DNA from 3 places in the Kribbella sp. NPDC050241 genome. Region 1 is predicted to be linked to each of the others. Evidence: riboswitches for the same ligand, from Rfam matches in the RefSeq annotation. Region 1 holds a riboswitch; each other region holds the start of a gene.

Region 1 (7,796 bases):
CGGGCAGCACGAAGCGGCCCGGCCGGGCGGAGTGTGGGAGGCGGATCAGCAGGCCTCGTACGGCGGGAACACCGCCGGGACAACGGGGGCGGGGATCACCGACAGGTGGCGCTCGCCGTCCGGAGCAGATCGATGACGCGACGGCGGGTCAGCAAGGTCGTCGTCATGTCAGCCATCTTCTCACCAATGTCTACTGGACTACTCGACAATCTCGGAATCCGGACCACCCCAAACGGACGATGGCACACCGAGTCGTGGATCCAGGTCGGCAAATCGCCCGATCCCGGACCGCAATCCACGACTCGACGGCCCGCGGGGACCGGGCTCCCTCACATTCGGGGGTCGGGATGCGTTCTACTGTCGTGATGGCTCCGGAGAAGGTCTTGCTGCCACCGTTCCAGGCGCTTGTCGACGAGCACTGGCGAGACGTGGCACGGCTGGCGCGAGCCCTGGCAGGACCGGTGGACGGCGACGACGTGGCCCAGCGCGCGTGGGAGAAGGCGTTCGCCGCCTACCCCGGCCTGACGTCGGCGAAGAACCTGCGCAGCTGGCTCCTGACCATCACCGCCCGCTGCGCAACCGACGTGCACCGGGCGCGCAAACCACAAAGACCTCTGGACGAAGCGCCGCCGGTCGCGGTCGAAGGCCCGGATGCCGCCGACTGGCCGGATCCCGACCTCTGGCAGGCGGTCAACGAACTGCCCGAACGCCAGCGCTTCGCCATCACGCTCAAATATGTCGGCGACCTGGACCACCACGGCGTGGCCGCCGCCCTCGACACCACGCCCGCCGCATCGCGCCGGCTCGTCAGCGACGCGCTCGCGGCCTTGCGCAGCAAACTCGGAGTGAACGCATGAACGACCTCGAGAGCCGGCTGACCCGGTTCGCCATCCCAGACCTGAAACCACCTGTCCTCCCGGACGCTGACGTCGCCTACACCCTGCACGACACCCCGATCGGCACCATGCTGCTCGCGATCGCGAACGGCCGCGTAGTGGCCAGCTCCTTCGGCGACGAGGAGACCATGACGAACCGCCTGGCCCGCTCGGTGTCCCCGCGCGTCCTGCGGCAGCCCCGCGCACTGGACGACGTACGACGGCAGCTCGACGAGTATCTGGACGGACGCCGTCACGAGTTCGAGCTGGAGGTGGACCTCGCACTGGCGACGCCGTTCCAGCGGCTTGTGCTGACCGATCTGCCGGTGCACACCAGCTACGGCGCCACGACGACGTACGGGCGGGTCGCGGGGGAGATCCACAAGCCGAAGGCGGCCCGTGCGGTCGGTACGGCGCTGGGCGCGAATCCGGTGTGCGTCGTACTGCCGTGCCACCGGGTGATCGGCGCGAGCGGTGCACTGACCGGATACGCCGGCGGACTCGACGCGAAGCGTTTTCTGCTGAATCTTGAATCGAAAAGCTAGGTTTTCCGGAATCGCCCGAGCGGGATTTACACTCGGAATAGAAAGGAGCAGATCCCCAGTGTGGAGTGGGGATCTGCTTCTTTGTTTTCCCTTGCCTGCAAGGGCTGATGGAATACCTGACGAGTCAGTCAGTTGCCGGTTGATGGATCTCCAGGATAAGCCGGCGGCGGCCGCCCCAGTCCCGTTTGTAGACCTTGAAGTTCTCAATTCCGGCGGCCGCACAGAGCCGGCCGTAGCTGATTTCGTCGTGGATGAAGTGCACGCTGCTGGTGCCGAAGTGCTCGGTGGTGACGATCCGGTGCTCGGGACCCTGGCGCATCCCGTTGGCGATCTCGCCCGCCGTCGCAGGCCCCCAGGCCGGCCCCTCGATGATCGCCATCCCGCCCGGCTTCAGCACCCGGGAGATCTCACAGATCGTCGACAGTTGCTCCTCCTCGCCGAACAGTTCGTGGAACGCTGTCCACAGACAGATCACCGCGTCGAACGAGTCCCACTTGTACGGCAGGTCGGTCATCGAGCCGATCGCCCAGTCGATCGACAATTCCTCCTCGGCCGCCTGCGCCCGGCCGGCCTCGATCAGGTTCGGGGAGATGTCGAGTGCGCGCACGGTCTTGCCGGCCCGGCGCAAGGGCAGCGCGACCCGGCCGTAGCCACAGCACAGGTCGAGCACCGACTCGCGCTTCTCGAGCAACTCCTCGACGGCCGTGACGATCGCCGCGTCCCGCTCGGGCGTGGTACGCGCGGCCAGTCCTTCGGCCCCGAGTTCCGCGTACTCGGCCCGGCTACGCAGTGCGGAGTTCAGCATGACCGCAAGTATCCCGGTTACTCCGGGTCAGTTGTCCAGCGGCGGCGCCCGATCCTGCCCAGCACCACCGCGGCCAGCATCGAGACCACGATCGAGGTGTACGTCGCTCCGAGCCAGGAGGGCACGGGCTGGTCGTTGAAGAGCCGCTGCTGGACCTCGGTCCAGAACGGCGACCAGCCGGACACCGTGCCGGGGTTGACCAGTTGGTACGAGACGAAGCCGATCAGCCAGGCGACGGCCGGCTGCCAGCGGAAGCGCGCCGTACCGGACACGTCCCAGTTCATCTTGCTGACCACGAAGAAGTCGGCGATCGCGACCGCGAACAAGGGGATGAAGACCGAGCCGATCAGGTAGAGGAACTCCGTGTAGTTGCCTAGGTCAACCAACAGTGCGATGGCCGTTGCTACCACGCCGATGCCGACCGAGATCCACCGGCGGTCGACGTGACCGATCAGGTTGTGCGTGGCCATCGTGGTCGAGTAGACGTTCGCGTAGGCCTCGTCCACCTCGTCCACCAGCAGCACGAGCAGCGCGATCGCACCGGCGGGCAGCGTGACCAGCGCGGTGATCACGTCCTCGCTGTTGGTCTGCAGAGTGGCGACCGCGAAGACGCCCAAGGCGTAGTACGCGATCGCGGCCAGGCCGTAGCCGAGTGCAGAGCCACCGAAGGCTGCCTTGTTCGTGCGCGAGTGCCGGGTGTAGTCGGCGGCCAGCGGCGCGAACGACACCACACCGGCGGCGGCCAGGTCGACGGCCGGCCAGAAGCCGAACACGCTGTCCTGCGGCAGATCATGCACCGGCTTGCTGAGCACCTGCACGAACAAGTAGACCGACGCGATCAGCACCAGCCAGACCATGAACTTCCGCAGCACCTTCACGCTGCCCAGTGGTCGTACCGCCATCGCCGTGGCGATCACTCCCGCCACCAGGACGAACAGCCAGCGCCACCGCTCGCTCGTGACCGCGACCGCGGCCTGCGCGATGACGATGATCTCCATCGTGGCCCAGCCGACGTTCTGGGCAATGTTCAGCACGGTCGGCGCGATCGAACCGCGACGGCCGAACAGACCGCGCAGACTCGCCATCGCCGGTGCGCCGGTCTGCGAGCCGAACACGGCTGCGCCGCCGAGCACGAGCGCGCCGATCCCGCAGCCGACGACGACCGCGAGCAGACCCTGTGCGAGTGAGCCCGTGTACGCCGCCACCAGCGCACCGGTGACCGGGCCGAACAGCGAGATGCCGAAGTTCCCCCAGAGGGTGAACTGGTCCAGGAACCCGAGCGTGCGCGGAGAGTCCGTGGTGAGGACGAGTGGCGCCTCGGTCTGATCGGCAGGACGAACAGCAGTACTGGTCATGGTGACCCGCTCCCTACGCCGGCATTACCCGGTCAGGTTCAGGCGGTCGGCGACCCGGCTGTCCTCAGCTCGTCGCCCTCTCAGCCCGCGCGTTCGGTGCGAGCTCCCGCAAGGATTGCTACCGCGTCAACGATAACGCGTCAGGCAGGATCCGGCGCGGCGGCCGCCCGCTGGATGAGAGCGGCCAGCTCCGGACCGTTGGTCACCACCGGCATGTGCGCGCCGGTCGGCAGCGTCCGCGCCTCACCGTGGCACAGCTCGGCCAGCCGTGCGACCCACTCGGCCGTGGACACCAGATCGTGCCGGCCGCGCACGATCATCACCGGCGCCCGCACCCTGCCGATGACCGCGGCCAGATCGTGGCGCCTGGCCGCGTCGCCGGCGCGCGCGATCGAGGACAGCGTCGTACGGGCGTACTGCGGGGTGACGACCCGGATCAGCCGTGGCGAATCCGGTACGGCGGAACCCAGCCAGCGGGCGGCCAGGTCCACCCAGCTCGACGCCCGAATGTCCCCGGTCGGTGCGACCAGGACCAGGGCGTGGACCAGTTCGGGGAAGGCGATCGCGGTCTCGACCACGATCTGGCAGCTGGCCGAGTGCCCGACCAGGACCGCCCGCTCCCGGATCTTGTCCGCCAGCGCCGTCCCGAGAGCCTGTGGACGCAGATCCTCCCTGGCACCGGCCGGTTCGCCGTACCCGGGCAGGCTGACCAGGTGGTACGGCGTGGTGAGGTGCTCGACGGTTCGGTCGTACGACGCCGGCCCGAGGCCGAGACCCGGGACCAGGACGACGGGGACGTTCACTCCCAGGGTGGCCGGTCCGGGCGGGCCTGGACGACCGGGTTGCCGAGCTCCGGTTTGAGTTCGCGGTAGCCGAGGGCGAAGCCGGCCGCGAGGATCAGCAGGCCGAGACCACCCCAGCCGTACGCCGTGGGCAGCCGGTGCAGCGAGTCGTCGATCGCGCCCATGCCGGTCGACAGGATCATGATCAGCCAGATCAGGATCGGGACCATCGACACCGCGACCAGCAGCAGTCCGCCGAGCTCGACCGGATCCGGCTGGCGGCCGGCCCTCCGGCGGGCGAGCACGTCCCGGCCCCACATCCAGAGCGCGACCGCGCCGACCAGGAGCAGCAGGAGCTGGCCGATCGTGTCGATCACGTCGGTGCGCAGCGGGTGGTTGAGCGGCGAGCCAGGAGCCTGGGAGATCTCCCGGAGGGCAACCCGCTGGATCGAGATGACCAGCAGGCCGTAGACGCCGGCGATGATCGCGGCGAGCAGGACGACCCGGGCGGCGCGGGGATCGCGGGGCGCGACGGGTTGATCCCGCCCGTACGTCGGCAGCTCATGCTGCTGCGGATGCGCGGGCGGGCCGTACGGAGTGCCAGGCCGGTAGTTCGGCGGCTGGTTGTACGGCGGTCCGCCGGAGTCGGGCTGCCCCTGCGGCTGACCTGGCCCAGCGCCGCCGGGTGGGGCGCCGTACTGGCCTGGTGGGGAACTGTAGGGCTGGGGCGGGGCGTAGTGGCTTTGCTCGGGGGCGCTCTGCGGTCCGGAGCCGAACGTGCCGCCGCCGTACGGGGCAGGTTTGGCGTAGTGGTGGTCCTCGCCGGACTGCTCGGGCTCATCGCCCCGGCCGTAGGTCGGGAAATCCTGTGACGACATCGCTGCTCCCTCCCCTCCGACTCAGCTTCTCACGGACGGCTCAGGTTGCCTTGATCGTGGGCCACGCATTCGGCAGACAGCCGCCCAGGCCCTTGGTCTGCTGCATCATGACCGGCGCGGGGGTCTTCGCCTGGGTGCAGGTGGAGTGGCCGTGGCCGAGCGCGTGCCCGACCTCGTGGTTGACCAGGTAGTTCCGGTACAGGGCGACGTTCCCGCCGTACGCCGGAACCGCGTACACCCACCGCTTGGCGTTCAGGACGACGCGGTCGTCGACGCGGCAGGACACCTCGCCGCCGGTGTCGAGCGGCAGGCACAGCTTGTCGGTCAGGACCGGCGTGGCCAGGATGATCCGCAGGTCGGCGTCGACCTTGTCGGTGCGCTCGAAGTTGACCGGGTGGATCGCCTGCCAGCCGCGCGGATCGGTCAGCGTCTGGTGGATGATCGCGGCGACCGCGGCGCCGTTCAGCGACAGGCCCTGCTCGATCTCGACCCGGTAGGTCAGTTTGTCCTTCACGCCGCTGGCCTTGGCGAACCCTGGCACGACCGCGAGCCGGCCGGTGGAGAGGGTGACGTTCGGCTTCGAGCTCTTCGGCTTCCGGGTCAGACTCGGTGCCGGGCGCAACGGGGTGGTGAACTTCTGCGTCGGTGTGGCGATCGGTGCCGGTGCGGGAGTCGCCACCGGAGTCGAGGCGACCGGAGTGCTGGTGCCGGCAACGATCTCGGCCGCGAGGCTCCGCCGGCCGGCGGCGTCCGGGTGCATGACCACCACGGTCCCGAGCACTGCCAGCGCGGTCACCGAGAACCATTGCGCCTTGTGTGACTTCTTCCGGCTGTGACGGCCACCGCGCTTACGGACACGCGCGTCCGCCTGCTGGCCAGTCCGCCCGGTGGTCATGACGATTCACCCTACAGAGCCAGCACCACTCCACGAAAGGGCAGATTCATGACGTGCAACACCAACGAACCGAAGGCCACGTGGCCGATCAGAGGTCGACGAACCAGCCTGTCATCAGGTCGGTGACCCGCTGCTGCTCGTCCGGCTCGACCAATGCGCCGAGCATCGACGCGAGCGAGCCGACGTCTCGCAAGGCCTGCTCGACCCCGTCGGCGGACAGATCCAGCTTCTCGGTCGAGTGCGTGACGGCGGTACGGCGCGAGAGGACTCGGGCCCGCAGTTCCACGATCTCGACGCGCTGTGCGCGCGAGCATTCGGTGGCGGCCAGCAACAGTTCGACCTGTTGCGCGAGCCCGCCGGTCAGTGCACCGACCGTCTCGTTCAGGAACCGTTCGAGCGCAGCGGTCGCCGCGCCGATCGTCGCCCTGGCCGCGATCCGGACCAACTCGTCCTCGAACTCGCCGTACCCAAGCACGGCCGCCACCACTGTGCGGTAGACGAACACCGCCGCGGCGAAGCGATTCGTGAATCGGAGCCACTCGACCCGGCTGCTCTCCCGATGACCGAGATAGCCGCCCGCGAGCGTCTCCGGAGACATCCAAGGGATCACTCACCGAGAGTAGCGTGACAGGCACCTTTAGACACACTGAGTATCCAGTGGCGGACTGATCGACGTCACACTTATGAATGCGGTTCTCAGACGAGTCGTCCTGCTCAAGCGAAAGATCGCACCGCCGCGCCGCTTCCCATTTGCGAATCGCCCGGTACGCTCCATGAATGCCACCGGCTCTCCGAGCAACTCCCCAAGTGTCCACTACTGTTGGCAGTTGTTAGCCCGACGATTGATTCAGGAGAGTGAATGGCGCCTGACGGAGGGGGGTGGTCAGACACATCGATGACGGCCGCCTTCAGGAGCTCGTCTCGCGGGTCGCCTCAGGTATCCGCTCGGCTAGTTCTCCAGATTGCCGATACAGGAGCGCGACCGATCCTTGCCGTGACCGACGATGGGCAGCGTTATTGGATGAAATGGCCAGGGAATCCACACGGCAACCTGTCGCTGGTACACGAACTTGTCGTTGCGCGCCTCGGCTCGCATCTGGCGGCGCCTGTCAGACCGACAACTCTGATCCGAGTGGACGAGGCGCTGGTACAGGACATCCGGGTGAACGGAACCCGCCCACCGGGCGGCATATATATCGGATCCCAATTGCTGAGCGACGTCGAAGAGCATACAGCGATCACGCGTATCGCAAGAGACGGCAACGCGGCCCGGTTCGCAAGCTACCTCGCCCTCTGGGACCTCTGTCTTGGCAGCGACCTTCAACTGCTTTACCACGTGGCTCAGCATGACCAGGTCTGGTCAATTGACCACGGTCTATGGTTTGACAGCCTTGAGGGCGACTGGACTCCCACACTCCTGGAGCGACGTGTGGGCGAGCTGTGGCCGTGGCCTACCGACGTACACGCGACGAGTCTCGACACCGCAGCCCTCCAGAGCGCGGCGGACGCAGTTGACGACCTCTCGTGCGGAGATCTGGCCACCGTGATGAGCCAGGTGCCGCTAGAGTGGGGTGTTGCAGACGACGCCTTGCGCACTCTGGCTCGGTTCATATTTGAACGTCGCGCCCTAGTCGCGGCAAGGCTTCGGGACGCAGCGGGAC
Region 2 (7,796 bases), on a different contig from region 1:
TTCCTCGCGCATGGAGCGCGTGTCGTCGGGGTTCCTGTCGACAGCGAGGGGCTGGTTGTCGATCGGCTTCCGGCCGAGACGCGGTTGGTGTACGTGACGCCGTCGCACCAGTTTCCGCTCGGCATGCCGCTGTCCGAGTCACGCCGTACTGCGCTGCTCGCGTGGGCTGCCGAGCACGACGCGGCGATCGTCGAGGACGACTACGACTCGGAGTTCCGCTTCACCGGACGTCCGCTCACTCCCCTGCAGGCGACCGACGCGGTGGGTCGCGTCCTGTACGTCGGTTCCTTCTCCAAGACTCTGTTGCCGGCGCTCCGGGTCGGGTTCCTCGGCGTACCGGGCACGCTGGGTGAAGCCGCCCGCCGCGCGAAGTTCGTCGCCGACTACGGCACCGCCGGCCACGTGCAGGCGGCGCTCGCAGCCTTCATCGAGGAGGGCGACCTGGTCCGCTACATCCGGCGGATGCGGCGCTCGTACGAACGTCTTCACGACCTGCTGACCGGAACTCTGCGCGAGGATTTCGCCGATGTCCTCGAGCCGATCGAGTCCAGCGGTGGGACGCACATGGCCGCGTTGCTGACATCCGGACAACCGAGTGACACCGTGCTCGCCGCCCGCGCCCTCACCGCGGGAGTGAACCTCGGGACGATCTCGCGCTGGGGTATCGATCGTCCCGGACCGAACGGTTTCGTCTTCGGGTACGGCGCTGTCCCGGCCGACCTGATCCCGGAGGCGCTGGCCGCGCTGCGCCGCGTTATCTGATCGAGATTGGACTGGCGCAGAACAGCTCGAATCGGCCCCGCCACCGGACCGGCACCGTTCCTAGGCTGCCGCGGACATCCATCACAGGAGGCCTGATGAGATCCCTGCGCATCGCTGCAATCGCCATCGCCTGTGCCGGCGTCATCGCCGGCACATCCCTGGCCAACGCGTCCCCTCGCTGCGAGCAGGTCGAAGCGACGATCTACGACAAGGTCGTCGACGTGGGGTGCCCGGCGCCGACCCAGGTGTGCGTGGCCGGCTTCGTCCGCGGAGACCACGGATTCGACGGGACGACCGTGTTCATCCTCGGCTCCCGCGGCGAGCCGCCGGCGACGGCACCCGACCAGCGGCCGGTCACCGGCACGCTCACCTACACCTTCGAGGACGGGGCGATGCTCACCGCACTCGAGACGAGCATCGGGAACGTCAACACAACCACCGGCTCCGGTCACGCCGGCGGCACCCAGCAGTTCACCGGCGGCACCGGCCGCTACGAAGGCGCGACCGGCTACGCCTACCTCGGCCAGCACTGGGAGGTGGACCACTTCGTCACCGAGATCAAGGGCGAGGTCTGCCGCTCGAAGCGATAGCCGGACCCAGTGGCGGGTTGTTTCACCGCTGGCGCGTAACAACCCGCCAGCCGGCACACAACCCGCCACCCGTCACCTGACCGGGTCAGTCGGCTTCGGTGCCGGTGAGGAGGGCTGCTAGTTGGGTGGGTTTGTAGAGGACTTGTTTGCCGGTGCGTTGGGGTTCGACCAGGCCGGTACGGCGGAGGAGCTGGAGCTGCTGACTGACCGCGGAGGGGGTGACCTTGAGTTCGGCGGCGACGTCGGTGGTGGTGCGCGGGTGGGTGAGGAGTTCGAGGATGCGGGCTCGGGCGGTGCCGATGAGTTGGGCCAGGTCGCGGCGCGACGGCGGGTCGACGACCGACCAGAGGGTGGCCTGGCCGCGGGGCGGGTAGCCGAGGATCGGATCGGCGCCGACGTCCATCGGGATCACGGCGTGCGGGCCGAAGAGGGTCGGCTGGAGGACGAGGCCACGGCCGTCGACACTTTCGGTGCGGCTGACGTAGCTCACGCGGTCGACGCGAAGCAGGCCGTCGCCGTAGCTGATCGCCGGCCCGAGTTCGTTCAGCATCACGCCCGTGCCTCGCTGGGTGACGACATGCCCGCGATAGCTGATGTCGGCGGTCAGCAGCGTGCGCATCCGATTCCAGTACGGCGCTATCGCGGTCTGCCAGTACTCGCGGAGAGCGTCGACCACCTTCGTCACGCCGTCGGGCCCGGCCAGCTCGGCGGGAACCTCACCGTTGACCGCAACGAGCTGGCGTTCAAAGGTCTCGCGATCGACCGAGGCGATGAGGTCGAGCTCGTCGCCGATCTGGGTGAGCGGTGACGTCGGACGCGGAGTCAGGAAGTCCGGACTGCCCATCGTGTCGTTGACCAGCCGGCGCAACACGCTGAAGTCCAACGGCCCGAGCAGTGGCTGAACCGCCCGGACCCAGGGCAGCTGAAGCGGGAAGCGTCCCGGATCCTGCAACGCCCGCAGCGACAGCACAGTCTCGGCCGCCGGCGAGACCGCGAACCGGACATCCTCAAGGTCCCGCGAGGTCAACTCATACGTGAGCACGCCTGCCCCCTTGTCGATGTAGCCCAATCCTAAATCGTTCGCGGGCCGCTGCGACGCCCCGCGACAGTCGGGGGCATGAGTATCGAGATTGCCGTCGACGCGCGACCGCGCACGACGTTGCTCGGCGTACTGGCCGTGTGCTCGGCGGTCGGCGTCGGGACTGTCTACTTCCCGCAGGCGTTGCTGCCATCCGTCGCCGCGTCGCTGCACGTACCGCTGTCGGACGCGGCGCTGGTCGTGACCGCGCCGCAGGCCGGGTACGCCGTTGGCATCCTGACCGTCGTACCGCTGGGTGACACCGGGGCGCAGCGGCGGCTGCTGACCATCCTGTTCGCCGGTGTCGCGGTCTTTGCGATCGCAGCCGCGGCGGCACCGTCGTTGCCGGTCCTGGTGATCGCGTCGTTCCTGATGGGCTGTGCGACGGTGGCATCGCCGGTGATCGGTCCGTACGTCGCGGGCATGACCGGTTCGCGGCGATTGGGCAGCATCAACAGCATCCTGCTCAGCGTGGGCATCCCCGGGATGATCCTGTCGCGCGCGATCGCCGGGTTCCTGGGCGAGGAGTATTCATGGCGGTACGCCTACCTGGGTGCCGCCGTACTGGCGCTGGTGTGCGCCGCGGTCGCGTGGACTCGACTGCCCGTGCCGGTGCACGTCGAGCCGGCGGAGTTCCCGCAGTACCTGCGCCGGCCCTTCGACCAGCTGAGGTTGCGCAGCGGTCTGCGTCGATCGGCGTTCTACCAGGCCTGTACGTTCGCGGGCTTCACCGGCACCTGGGCGACCTTGGTCCTCGTCCTGCAGGATTCCTTCGGCCTCGGAGCCGGCGCACTCGGCTGGATCAGTCTGGTCGCGATCGCCACCATGGCCGTCGTCCCGTGGACCGGTCGCATCGTCGATCGCCGTACGCCGGATGCCGTGACGGCCTGGATCCTGGTCGGAACTGTTCTCGCCGCCGTACTCATGCTGGGTGCGTACGCCGGTGGTGCGCTGGGACTCACGCTCCTCGTGGCCGGCGTACTCGTCCTCGATGTCTCGATGCAGTCGGGGATGGTCGCGAACGTCACCCGGATGTACCAACTCGACCCCGGCCGGCGCAGCGCCATGAACACGGCGTACATGGTCTGCGCCTACTCCGCCGGCAGCCTCGGCTCCTGGACCGCCGTACGCTTCTACCACGCCCTCGGCTGGTGGACGGTCCCGACCTTCGTCGCCGCCCTTGCGAGCCTCGCCCTTCTCCGCCTGGTCCTGAGGCCTGACAGTTCGGATGGCGGTCTCGTCGTACGTGTATGACTACGACGACGATGTTGAAGGAATTGACTGGGGACTACGCGGTGGATGCGGCGCGGTCGAGGTTGGGGTTTACGGCGCGGCACACGGTTGGGCCTCGGGTTCCTGGGCAGTTCGAGGTGTTCAATGGGGTGCTTCGGCTGGATGGGGAGGATCCGAGCCGGTCGACGGCGGATCTGACGATTCAGGCGGACAGCATCCAGACCGGCGACCGGCGGCGGGATGCCGCGCTGCGTGAGCACTTCCTCGACGCGGAGACGTATCCGTCGATCAGGTTCAGGTCCACGAAGGTGAGCCAGACCGGTGTGACGACGTTCACGGTGACGGGGAATCTCACGATCCGTGGCGCCACGCGGCCGGTCGTCATACCGCTGGAGCTGACGGGCACCGACGATGGGGTCGCGTTCACAGGGTCGCTTCCGCTGCTGCGCAAGCGCTGGTCGGTGAGCTGGAACGCGGCCGTCAACCTCATGGTCGCCCAGAAACTGGACCTCCACCTTGAGCTCACGGCCAACCGCATCGCCTGAGCCTGGGTTGTCTCGATCGCCTCTGGTGGTTAGTGTCGAACTGCCGCGGGAGCTCGCACCGGAGCGGGCTGAGAGGGCGACTGTGTACGGCGTCGCCGACCGCTGAACCTGAATCGGGTAATTCCGGCGTAGGGAGGAAGCGATGCAGGAATCCGTCTGGGTGAACGGTACAGAGACCACGGTCGCACCGGGGAAGTCCGTTGCCGACCTGATCCAGGAGTACTCCGACCGCACCACCGGGATCGCGGTCGCGGTCAACCAGACCGTGCTCACGCGCAGCGAGTGGGCCGGTACCACGCTCAAACCGGGCGACCGGGTCGAGATCGTCAGCGCGGTACAGGGCGGCTGACATGGACGACCCACTGGAGCTCGGCGGCCGGACGTACACCTCGCGTCTCATCATGGGTACGGGCGGTTCGGCCAACCTGGAAGTGATGGAGGAGGCATTGCTTGCCTCCGGCACCCAACTGACCACGGTCGCGATGCGCCGGCTCGGCACCGGCCACGAGGGCTCAGTCCTCGACGTACTGGTGAAGCACGGTATCGAAGTGCTGCCGAACACAGCCGGTTGTCACACCGCCGCGGAGGCGGTGCTCACCGCGCGGATGGCCCGGGAGGCCTTGCAGACCGACCTGATCAAGGTCGAGGTCGTTGCCGACGACCACTTGCTCATGCCCGACCCGGTCGAGTTGCTGGATGCCGTGGACACCTTGGTGGCCGACGGGTTCACCGTGCTCCCGTACACGAACGACGACCCGATCCTCGCCCGCCGCCTCGAGCAGGCGGGATCTGCGGCGGTGATGCCGTTGGCGGCGCCCATCGGTTCCGCGCTCGGGATCCGCAACCCCCACAACCTCGCGCTGATCGCCGAGGCCGCGAACGTCCCGGTGATCGTCGACGCCGGAATCGGTACGGCGAGCGACGCGGCGCTGGCGATGGAGCTCGGGTGTGACGCGGTCATGCTCGCCACCCCGGTCACGCGCGCGGAGAAGCCTGCCCTGATGGCGGCCGCGATGCGCGACGCGGTCGCCGCCGGCCGCGCCGCCCGCCTGGCCGGCCGGGTCCCCCGCCGCTGGCACTCCGCCCTCGCGTCCTCCCCAGCGACGGGCATCGCGTCTCTCGGCTAGAGCAGGCGACCCATCAGGGTGCGGGCTTGGGACAAGTCCAGCGGGTGGTCGAGGAGCAGTGCGCTCAGGGAGAACGAGACCGCCTGCTCTGGCTGCAGATCCAGGGGGCCGTCCCAGGCCAGGGCAGGACCGGCACCGACGTAGTCCTCGGAGCGTAGGAACCACGGGCGGACATCACCCGGCTGGAACAGAAGCAGCGTGGTGAAAGCGTCGGCACGTTGCTGGATGAAGGCCAGCCAACGGCTGGTCGATCCGTAGGCCGCGTCGGTCCCCTCGCCGGAATCGCTGAGGACAGTTGTGGTTTCGACCGTTGGAAGGCGCCAGAAGATACCGCCGTACCCGGCACCGGCGCGGCCCGTGGTGGCCGGGCTGTCGATGCGCACCGGGCCGTAGCGGGCGGTGAAGACGCTCTCCCAGTCGAGGCGCCAGCCGCCTTCGGCCAGCGCTCCGCGGAGGAGCCTGCGCTCCGCGAGTTGCGGGCGGCCCTGTTCGTCGTACCAGGTGACCTCGTCGGTCAGGGTGTTGCCGTCGACGCTGACGCCACGGCTGCGTTGCTGACCGTGGTTCGGGAGCAGCGTCGGTCCGCGGTCCGGAAGGAAGGTCCGTCCGCCCCAATGCGACGTACCGTTGACTCCGGCAACGGCCAGCGAGACACCGTAGTGGTGCCGGTGATCGACCGGGCTGACCTCAGTGAGTGGGTGACCGCCGAGCGTCCGCACGGGGTGCAGGTAGGGCCGAGGCGAATGCACCTGCGGCATTCGCCGCCCGAACTCGTAATGCGCGAGCGGCAAGGAATCGCCGCCGAGCACGAACCTGTCCCCCTGCTGCTGCCACCCGACCCGCTCACCCGGAGCATCCCCGGTCGGCTGCGTTGCCTGCGGCACCGGACCGGTGCTCGCCCGCACCGCCAGCCGAAGATCCGGTACGCCGTCCACTTCGGCATCCGCACCGGAGATCGCGGCGTACAACCGACGCCAGGCCAGCTCCCCCAGCTCCTGCTGCGGAACCCGCACCGTCGTCAGCGAAGGTACGGCGAACCGCGACAACCCGATGTCGTCCATCCCGGCGACCGACACATCGGCCGGTACGGCGACGCCCACTTCGTTGAGCCGGGCAAGCAACCCGAACGCGACCAGATCGTTGAACGCGACAACGGCCGTCACGCGGGACTCCAGCACCCGCTCGACCGCGGCGTACCCGTCCTCGATCGACCAGCCGCAGTCCAGCCGGACGAGCTCGAGATCCGGGATCTCCCGCTGCGCGATGTCCAGCGACCGCAGCCGCGCCTGGTTGGACGCACTGGCCGGCGGACCGGCCAGGAACGCGAGCCGACGGTGCCCGAGACCGACCAGGTGGTTCACCACGATCCGCACCGCGCGGCCGTAGTCGACCGCGACGCTGGCGATCTCGGCCGGGCCTGGCCGATTGACCAGAATCACCGGCTGGACCTGCGGCAGCAGTTCGAGCAGGCTCTCCTCGTCGAGCCGCGGCGACACCATGATCAACGCATCGCAGCGTCGACGCGCCGCCAGGGCGATCCCCGCCTCGGCGGCCGGGTCCTCGTCGGTCTCGGCGACCAGCACCCGGTAGCCGGCCGCGGCCGAGGCGTTCGTGATGCCGCGCAGGACCTGCTGGAACAGCGGGTTGGCCAGATCCGGGACGACCAGCGCGACCATGTTGGTGCGGCCGAGCGACAGGCTGCGGGCCAGATCGCTGGGCCGGTAGTTCAACCGGTCGGCGGCGGCGCGAACGCGTTCGGCGATGTCCGGAGCGACGGTCAGGCGCCCGTTCATCACCCGCGAGACGGTCGCCCTGGACACCTCCGCCGCCCGCGCGACATCGGCGATCGTGATCGAGTCCTTCGGTGTCCTGCCCATGCGCCGTCTTCCGTTCGTACCCAGCCCGGTTGGGAAACCGCCTTCCGAAGCCTATTCGAGCCTCGGCCACTGTGTTACCTTCTCAGGAAAGAAACCGGTTTCTCAACCCCTGTGAGGTGGCGTGAGACCCAGCGCACTGGGCGGGTACGACGACTGGCCGGACTTCGTCCGGGACACCCTGCCACTGACCGGGGACGAACTGACCACCAAGGTCGCCGGACTGCTCGGCGTACCGGAGCCCGGCGCCGCGCCTGCCGTGCGCACCATGGACGAGTGGCAGGCCGATGGCGTCCACACCAGTGAACTCCAGTGGACCACGCCGTTCGGACCGCCGACGCGTGCGTGGTTGCTCCGGCCGGCCGGGCGAGCGCCGCGGGCGGGCCTGCTCGGCCTGCACTGCCATGCCGGGGTGAAGTCGATCGGTGCCGAGCGGCTGGTCGACGTACCGCGGCCCAGCCGGGTCGCGATCAGGGTCCGCGAGGACCTGTACGAGGGCCAGGCCGCCGCCGGTGTGCTCGCCCGCGCGGGCTTCGTGGTGCTGTGTCATGACACCTTCGCCTGGGGTTCCCGCCGCTTCGAGCTGC
Region 3 (7,796 bases), on a different contig from region 1:
CGTCGGTCGACCACTCCTGCAGGATCGTCGTGTCGTCGGCCGTCATCCGGGCCAGGTAGGTGAGCGGACCACGCCAGTACCCGCGGCTGCCGATGCTGTCCAGGCTCTCCAGCGGGAACCAGCCGTTCTGGCAGCGCCTGCCGTTCACCGCGGACTCGACCTCGCGGGCGCGGTCCGCCGGCAGGTCCTGGATAGCCCAGTCGACGAAGTAGACGCCGGCGTCCGGGATGTGCTCTGCGACATGCGGCGCCACCGCGAGCATCCCCGGTTCGAAGAGATGCAGCTCTTCCGGTGAATCGAACACAACCCTTCCCCGCCTACCCGAGTACCGCCGCCGACCGGCCGGCGTCACAGGGACCCCCCAGGTTTCCTGCACTGTCAACAAGAGCCTTTCGTACCCTCGGGGTCACCCGGGGGTCAAGGTCTTGTCCGCGTTACTGACGGTGTGCTTACTTGCGGCGGGCCGCCCGCCGGGCGAGCTCCTCCTGGTCCAGGCGTTCCGCTTCCGCGGGCGAGGGCGCACCACCGCCGTACGACGCGGGCAGCCACCAGGCGCCGGCCGGCTGCTCCGGGTAGTCGCGGATGGTCCGGTCCAGCATCCCGGCCATCGTCGTCCGCAGGTGCGCCGTCGCCTCGGCCGCGTCGTCGTCGGTGCCGACCGTCATCGGCTCGCCGACGGTGATCGCGATCGCGCGATGCCGGGAGAAGTCGCGCGGATGGTCCTTCGTCAGCATCCGCTGCGTCCCCCACAGGATCAGCGGGACGACCGGTACGCCGGCCTCCGCGGCCATCCGGACCGTGCCGGACTTGAACTCCTTCAGCTCGAAGGACCGGCTGATCGTTGCCTCGGGGAACACCCCGACGATCTCGCCGTCGGTCAGATAGCGGATCGCCTCCCGGTACGACGCCGTACCTGCCGACCGGTCCACCGCGATGTGGTGCATGCCGCGCATCAACGGACCGGAGTACCGGTTGCGGAACAGCACGTCCTTGGCCATGAAGCGGACCAGCCGCTTGCTCGGCACCGCGCCGAACCCGCCCAGGATGAAGTCGACATAGCTGATGTGATTCAGCGCGATCACCGCGCCGCCGGTTCGCGGCACGTTCTCTGTCCCGGTCAGCCGGATCTTCAGATCGAGCACCTTGAACGCGGTCTTCGCGAAGCCGATCACGGGCGGGTACACGAGGTCTCGCATCCCCCGACGCTACCGGCCCGGTCAAGACGAGAGGTTAGAGTGACCGTGACAATTGGAGATCGCGGGAGCTCGCACCGTAGCGGGCTGAGAGGGCGGCTGGACACATGTCCGGCGCCGCCGACCGCCGAACCTGTCCGGGTAATTCCGGCGTAGGGAGCAGCACAGTGACTGTCAGCACGATTCGGCCCACTGTCACCACCGGCCCCATCTCGGGCTCGGAGAAGATCTATCGCGGCGAGCTGGAGGTCCCGGCCCGCCGCGTCCACCTCACGAACGGCGAACACCTCGACCTGTACGACACCTCCGGTCCGTACACGGACGCGTCGGCGCGGATCGACGTACAAGCCGGTCTGCCCGCGCTGCGGCGGGACTGGATCGCCGGGCGCGCGCCACTGACCCAGCTGGCGCACGCGCGAGCCGGCACCGTCACCGAGGAGATGAGGTACGTCGCCCTGCGGGAGGGCATGGACCCGGAGTTCGTCCGGTCCGAGGTCGCGCGCGGCCGGGCCGTGATCCCGGCGAACCGGCGGCACCCGGAGAGCGAGCCGATGATCATCGGGAAGAAGTTCCTGGTGAAGGTGAACGCGAACATCGGCAACTCGGCGGTGACCAGCTCGGTCGAGGAGGAAGTGGAGAAGCTGGTCTGGGCCACCCGGTGGGGTGCGGACACGGTGATGGACCTGTCCACCGGCAAGAACATCCACGAGACGCGGGAGTGGATCCTGCGCAACTCGCCGGTGCCGATCGGGACCGTGCCGCTGTACCAGGCGCTGGAGAAGGTGAAGGGCGATCCGGCCGAGCTGTCGTGGGAGGTGTACCGCGACACAGTGATCGAGCAGTGCGAGCAGGGCGTCGACTACATGACCGTGCACGCCGGCGTCCTGCTGCGGTACGTCCCGCTGACCGCGCGCCGGATCACCGGGATCGTGTCGCGAGGTGGGTCGATCATGGCAGCCTGGTGCCTCGCGCATCACCAGGAGTCCTTCCTGTACACGCATTTCGCCGAGCTGTGCGAGATCCTGCGCGAGTACGACGTGACGTTCTCACTCGGCGACGGCCTGCGACCGGGATGTATCGCCGACGCCAACGACGCGGCCCAGTTCGCCGAGCTGCGGACCCTGGGCGAGCTCACCAAGATCGCCTGGGAGCACGACGTCCAGGTGATGATCGAGGGGCCGGGGCACGTGCCGATGGACAAGATCGCCGAGAACGTCCGGCTCGAGGAGGAGCTGTGCGGCGAGGCGCCGTTCTACACATTGGGGCCGTTGGCAACTGATGTCGCACCGGCGTACGACCACATCACCAGCGCGATCGGTGCGGCCCAGATCGGCTGGCTGGGTACGGCGATGCTCTGCTACGTCACGCCGAAGGAACACCTCGGCCTGCCGGATCGCGACGACGTGAAGACCGGTGTGATCACGTACAAGATCGCTGCCCACGCGGCGGATCTGGCCAAGGGGCACCCGGGTGCGCAGGCCTGGGACGACACGTTGTCGAAGGCAAGGTTCGAGTTCCGCTGGGAGGACCAGTTCAACCTCTCGCTGGATCCTGACACCGCGCGGTCCTTCCACGACGAGACCCTGCCGGCCGAGCCTGCCAAGACCGCGCACTTCTGCTCGATGTGCGGCCCGAAGTTCTGCTCGATGCGGATCACCGCCGACATCCGCGCGTACGCCGAGGAACACGGCCTGACCTCCACCGAGGCGATCGAGGCCGGCTTCGCCGAAATGTCGGAGACCTTCAAAGCCCACGACAAGCAGCTGTACCTGCCGCTGGCGGAGTGAGGGTCCTGGTTCCTGCTGACGCTCGGTGAGATCCGGGGGGCGAGTCGAGATGCCTCGCCCCCCGGATCCAGCGGAGAATTAGGGGATCGTCGGTTCCGCGGGGCGATCACGAGGAGTGATCGGATGAACCGATTCAGGTTTTTTCCTTCACTCTACGTGAATAAGACTGTAGCCTTAACGGCGTCGGGAAGGAGGTGCAGCACAGTGGTCTTCGTTCTCACGGTAGATCAGCGGGGCAGCCGAAGCATGACCGATCTCGTACCCGAGCTACTGAACATCCTGAACCGCCGGCCGAGGCGGACCGGTTTGCTCCGCAAGTTCGAGCGGACGGCCGGCGACGAGGTGCAGGGCGTGCTGTCCGAGGCGCGCGCCACGATCGACGTGATCGTCGAGCTGCTGCGCGCCGACACCTGGTACGTCGGGCTCGGAGCCGGTGAGGTCACGCAGCCGCTGCCGCGCAGCACGCGGGCCGGCAGCGGGGACGCGTTCGTGTTCGCGCGGGAGGCGGTGAACCGGGCCAAGTCGAGCCCGCACCACGTCAACGTGGTCGGCTCCGACGCGCGCTGCGCCGAGCAGGTCGAGACGGTGTTGTGGCTGATGGCGTCGGTGCTGCGGCGGCGAAGCGACCGCGGGTGGGCTGTCGCCGACCTGCTGGCCGAAGGGCTCACCCGGCGCGAGATCGGCGTGAAGCTCGGCATCAGTCAGTCCGCGGTGACCCAGCGGGCCCAGGCCGCCGGAGTCGCCGAGGAACAACGTGGACGAGTGCTGGCGGCCGAGCTACTCGACGCTGGGGCCACCGCGTGACGGCACTTATCCTGTCGTTCACCGCCGCCGGCCTGATCCTCGCCGTTCTGGCGTGGGTTCCCAAGGCCGGGTCGACCCTGGAGATCGTGCTCAGTGGCGTGATGCTGGCCTGCCTGATCACCGTCGGCGTCCTGCTGCTGGCCGGCGACGGTGTCGAGGGCTGGCGTGAGCGCTGGTGGAACGTGCTGCTCCTGCTGGCCGGCGGGCTGGCAGTGACCGGTGGCGGCCCACTGACGACATCTGTGCTGGCTCTCGTCGACCGGGGCAACACGAGAGCGCAGTCGACGCAGAAGGCCGGTGAGGTGCTGCGCGGCGGCGCTCTGATCGGTTCGCTCGAGCGCCTGGCCATCTACGCGGCGCTGGTTGCCGGCTGGCCCGAGGGACTGGCGATCGTGTTGGCCATCAAGGGCCTGGCTCGCTATCCGGAGCTGCGCAGTCCCGATCAGCCGGCGTCGGTCACGCCCCAGGCTGTCGCCGAGCGGTTCATCATCGGCAGCTTCACCAGTGTGCTGTGGGCAGTGACCTGCGCCGGCTTCCTGCTGTCGCGCTGACCCTCAGTCCTTGAGGACGTACGTCGACATGACCTTGTCGTGCCAGGTCTGCTTCTGGTCGTCCCACAGCGGCCACAGCAGGTTCAGGAAGCAGGCGTTGTTGAACAGCCCGCTGAGGAACTCGCGCAGGAACGACTTGCCGGCGCCCACCGGCTGGAAGTACGCAGAGTCGACCAGCCGCAGGTTCAGCGCGCTCTTGCCGACGCTGCGCCCGGTTCTGCCCTGGCGGAAGACCCGGTTCCACAGGGTCAGACCGATGCTCGCGACGATCCCGAGCACGAAGAGGATGATCGCGTAGGCCTGCGGGCCGTCATCGGGGTAGGTGTTGTTCTCGCGGGTCGCGATGTTCGCGATGAGCACGCCGTACCCGATCAGGATCGGCACCGAGCTGATCAGGGAGTCGATGAGGAAGGCGCCGGCCCGCGACCCCCAGTCGGCCAGCGGGACCTGAGGTCCGTAGCCGTAGCCGTACTGCGGCTGCCCGTACGGCGGTGGCATCTGCCCATACCCGTAGGGCGGCGGCTGGCCGTACGGCTGCTGACCGTACGGCCCGTAGCCCTGCTGATGGTGACCACCCTGGTGGGCCTGCCCGTACGGCGGTGGCATCGGTGTACTCACCGCGGCATCGTATTGCCCGGCGCCGGGAACGCCGAACGCCGCGGCCTGAGCAGGCCACGGCGTCCGGATGACCGCTACGACGTCAGAGCTTGATGACGTAGGTGTTGTTGATCTTGTCCGCGAACGTCTGCCGCTTCTCGTCCCACAGCGGCCACAGGTAGCCGATGTAGCAGGCCATGCCGTCCAGGATGTGGGTGATCTGGCGCAGGAACGCCTTGCCCGGCCCGACCGGCTGGCCGCTGATCCCGTCGATCAGCTTGAGGCCCAGCGCCGACTTGCCGAGGGTCTGTCCGGTGGTGCCCTGGCGGAACACGATGTTCCAGATCCCGACGCCGATGCCGACCAGGTAGAACAGCAGCGCCAGGATGGCCATCGCCGAGCTGTTGCCGCTCGCAAGCGCCGCCCCGATGCCGTACGGCACCCCGATGATCAGGACGTCGACCAGCCAGCCGCCGACCCGGTTCGGCCAGGCCGCCAGGTTGCTGGGTACGCCGTACGCGCCCGGCTGACCGTACTGCTGTGGGTAGCCCGGCTGACCGCCGTACTGCGGGTACCCCGGCTGCTGCCCGTACTGCTGGGGCTGCTGCTGCCCATACTGGCCAGGCTGCTGACCGTACTGGCCGGGCTGTTGCCCGTAGCCCGGCTGCTGGCCGCCATAGCTGGGCTGTTGCTGCCCGTACTGGCCCGGCTGCTGCCCGGGCTGCCCGTACTGGCCTGGCTGGCCGTACTGACCCGGCTGCTGGGGGTCCTGCGGGCCGTAACCCGGCGGTGGCGTCGGATTGCTCACGACGATCCCTTCTAGTGAATACAGATGAGGAGTGAGTTGCAGGCTAACGGTCCGACGGCTCAGCTCCGGCTACGGATCCCACGAGATGAGAGTTACCGTTGTCCGGTGAGTCTTTCGCTGAGCGTCGTACTCCGGCCGACCGGTCCGGTCCGCCCGCTGGACCGCCGAGTGCTCGGCGCGGCGGCCGTCGGAGTGGGTGGATTCGCGCTCGCGGCCGTGTACCAGTTGTCCGGCCAGCAGATCGGCATACCCTGCATCCTGCATGCGACCACGGGGCTGAACTGCCCGTTCTGCGGCGCGACCCGGATGGCAGCCGCCTTGCTGCGTGGGGATCTGGACGCGGCCTGGCACTTCAACCCGGTGGTGCTGGTGATCGGCCCGCTCATCGGCGTTGCCATCGGCTACCAAATGCTTGCCTGGGCACTCGAATCGCTGCGGCTGATCCGCTTGCCCCGGCTGACGGTCAGCCCGCGCACACTCGGCTGGCTGACCAAGGCGCTGGCCGTGATCCTGATCGTGTACGGCGTCGCCCGCAACCTCAACTGAGACGTCGCGGGCGGACCACCGCCGCCGCCCGCGACGAGCCGTCAGCTGTACTGCGTGATGGTGTAGATCGTCGAGAGCACGATCGAGACGATGCCGCCGATCCAGGCGACCTTCGCCAGCGTGTCCGGCTTGCCCTGCTCACGGAATTTGCCCTGGGCAACCAGACCGAGGACGACCGAGGCGATACCACAGCAGAACCAGCAGACGATGCCGATGATCGAGAGCACCTGCGGGGTGTTGTTCTGCGGCGCGGCCGGAGCGCCGTAGCCGTAGGCCCCGCCCGGGTACTGCCCGTACTGGCCCGGCTGGCCGGGCTGCCCGTACTGGCCAGGCTGCTGCTGTCCGTATTGGCCTGGCTGTTGGCCGTACTGGCCCGGCTGCTGTTGCCCGTATTGACCAGGTTGCTGGCCGTACGGCCCGGGCTGGCCGGGCGGTCCGTATTGGCCTGGCTGTTGGCCGAACTGCCCCGGCTGCTGCTGTCCGTATTGACCAGGTTGCTGGCCGTACGGCCCGGGCTGGCCGGGCTGCCCGTACTGGCCCGGCTGTTGGCCGTACTGCCCAGGCTCGTCGGTCCCGCTCTCGTCGGGGGTGTCCTGCGGCCTGTTCTGGTCGTTCTGATCATCGCCGGGGGGAGGCGTCGGAGTACTCACCGCAGTCCCTTCTGAGACGTCTAGGAATCCTCGCAGGCTATCTTTTCCACAGGTTCCCGGTCACGCCCCCGCGCCGCTCCCCGGCCCCCTACGCTGAGTGGGTGACCGAGAGCCCGATGCCATTCCCACTGCCTGTCCCGAATCAGCAGTCCTGGCAGCGGCTGCCCGGCGGACCGGTCCTCGTGACCATCGGCGACATCTCCGTCGAGCAGTTCCGGATCGTCAGCCCGGCTGGGGTGTTGCGCACGCACGGGGCGAACTGGTGGGCGATGGACATGTCGCGGACGGAGGAGCGGATCCCGGGCTGGGCGATCGCGTTGGCGATCGTCTTCGCGTTGGCCTGTCTGCTCGGGCTGTTGTTCCTGTTGTGCAAGGAGCGTAGGACGACCGGGTTCGTGCAGGTCAGCGTGCAGAGTGGCGGCCGCACGCACACGACCCACGTCCGGGTGAGCTCTGCGCACCAGGCCGCCGATGTGCTTGCTCGCGTGAACTACGCGCGGACCGTCTGCCTGTGAGACGGCGAACGGCCGTCGCGAGGAAACCCTCGCCACGGCCGTGCCATCGGGTCGAACGGATCAGCCGAAGCGGCCGGTGATGTAGTCCTCGGTGGCCTTCTCGGTCGGGTTGGAGAAGATCTGCTTGGTCGCGCCCATCTCGATCAGCCGGCCGGGCTTGCCGGTCGCGGCCAGGTTGAAGAACGCGGTCTGGTCCGAGACCCGGGCCGCCTGCTGCATGTTGTGCGTGACGATGACCACGGTGTACCGGTCCTTCAGCTGCTCGATCAGGTCCTCGATCGCGAGCGTGGAGATCGGGTCGAGCGCCGAGCACGGCTCGTCCATCAGGATCACTTCGGGCTCGAC

What was found. Region 1 has a riboswitch for thiamine pyrophosphate ahead of ACIBG5_RS27390 (purine-cytosine permease family protein). Riboswitches for the same ligand answer to the same signal wherever they lie in the genome.
Region 2: another riboswitch for thiamine pyrophosphate. It lies ahead of thiS (sulfur carrier protein ThiS); the one in region 1 lies ahead of ACIBG5_RS27390 (purine-cytosine permease family protein).
Region 3: another riboswitch for thiamine pyrophosphate. It lies ahead of thiC (phosphomethylpyrimidine synthase ThiC); the one in region 1 lies ahead of ACIBG5_RS27390 (purine-cytosine permease family protein).

The regions. Positions count from the first base shown of each region.
Region 1 covers NZ_JBITJE010000006.1:127,150-134,945, forward strand. The annotation lists gene ACIBG5_RS27375 (RNA polymerase sigma factor) at 348-857, shown strand; gene ACIBG5_RS27380 (methylated-DNA--[protein]-cysteine S-methyltransferase) at 854-1,420, shown strand; gene ACIBG5_RS27385 (class I SAM-dependent methyltransferase) at 1,545-2,225, opposite strand; gene ACIBG5_RS27390 (purine-cytosine permease family protein) at 2,243-3,580, opposite strand; TPP riboswitch at 3,574-3,700, opposite strand; gene ACIBG5_RS27395 (alpha/beta fold hydrolase) at 3,721-4,383, opposite strand; gene ACIBG5_RS27400 (hypothetical protein) at 4,380-5,240, opposite strand; gene ACIBG5_RS27405 (DUF3152 domain-containing protein) at 5,281-6,135, opposite strand; gene ACIBG5_RS27410 (hypothetical protein) at 6,224-6,745, opposite strand; gene ACIBG5_RS27415 (hypothetical protein) at 7,268-7,796, shown strand, end outside.
Region 2 covers NZ_JBITJE010000002.1:505,816-513,611, reverse strand. The annotation lists gene ACIBG5_RS10420 (PLP-dependent aminotransferase family protein) at 1-762, shown strand, start outside; gene ACIBG5_RS10415 (hypothetical protein) at 858-1,352, shown strand; gene ACIBG5_RS10410 (DUF5937 family protein) at 1,438-2,394, opposite strand; gene ACIBG5_RS10405 (MFS transporter) at 2,470-3,684, shown strand; gene ACIBG5_RS10400 (YceI family protein) at 3,681-4,208, shown strand; TPP riboswitch at 4,244-4,360, shown strand; gene thiS (sulfur carrier protein ThiS) at 4,351-4,557, shown strand; gene ACIBG5_RS10390 (thiazole synthase) at 4,559-5,335, shown strand; gene ACIBG5_RS10385 (DUF6807 family protein) at 5,332-7,212, opposite strand; gene ACIBG5_RS10380 (hypothetical protein) at 7,334-7,796, shown strand, end outside.
Region 3 covers NZ_JBITJE010000002.1:752,986-760,781, forward strand. The annotation lists gene ACIBG5_RS11460 (hypothetical protein) at 1-304, opposite strand, end outside; gene ACIBG5_RS11465 (lysophospholipid acyltransferase family protein) at 450-1,196, opposite strand; TPP riboswitch at 1,248-1,370, shown strand; gene thiC (phosphomethylpyrimidine synthase ThiC) at 1,361-2,980, shown strand; gene ACIBG5_RS11475 (transposase) at 3,227-3,784, shown strand; gene ACIBG5_RS11480 (hypothetical protein) at 3,781-4,335, shown strand; gene ACIBG5_RS11485 (RDD family protein) at 4,339-4,953, opposite strand; gene ACIBG5_RS11490 (RDD family protein) at 5,036-5,740, opposite strand; gene ACIBG5_RS11495 (DUF2752 domain-containing protein) at 5,846-6,286, shown strand; gene ACIBG5_RS11500 (DUF4190 domain-containing protein) at 6,328-6,936, opposite strand; gene ACIBG5_RS11505 (hypothetical protein) at 7,038-7,451, shown strand; gene pstB (phosphate ABC transporter ATP-binding protein PstB) at 7,512-7,796, opposite strand, start outside.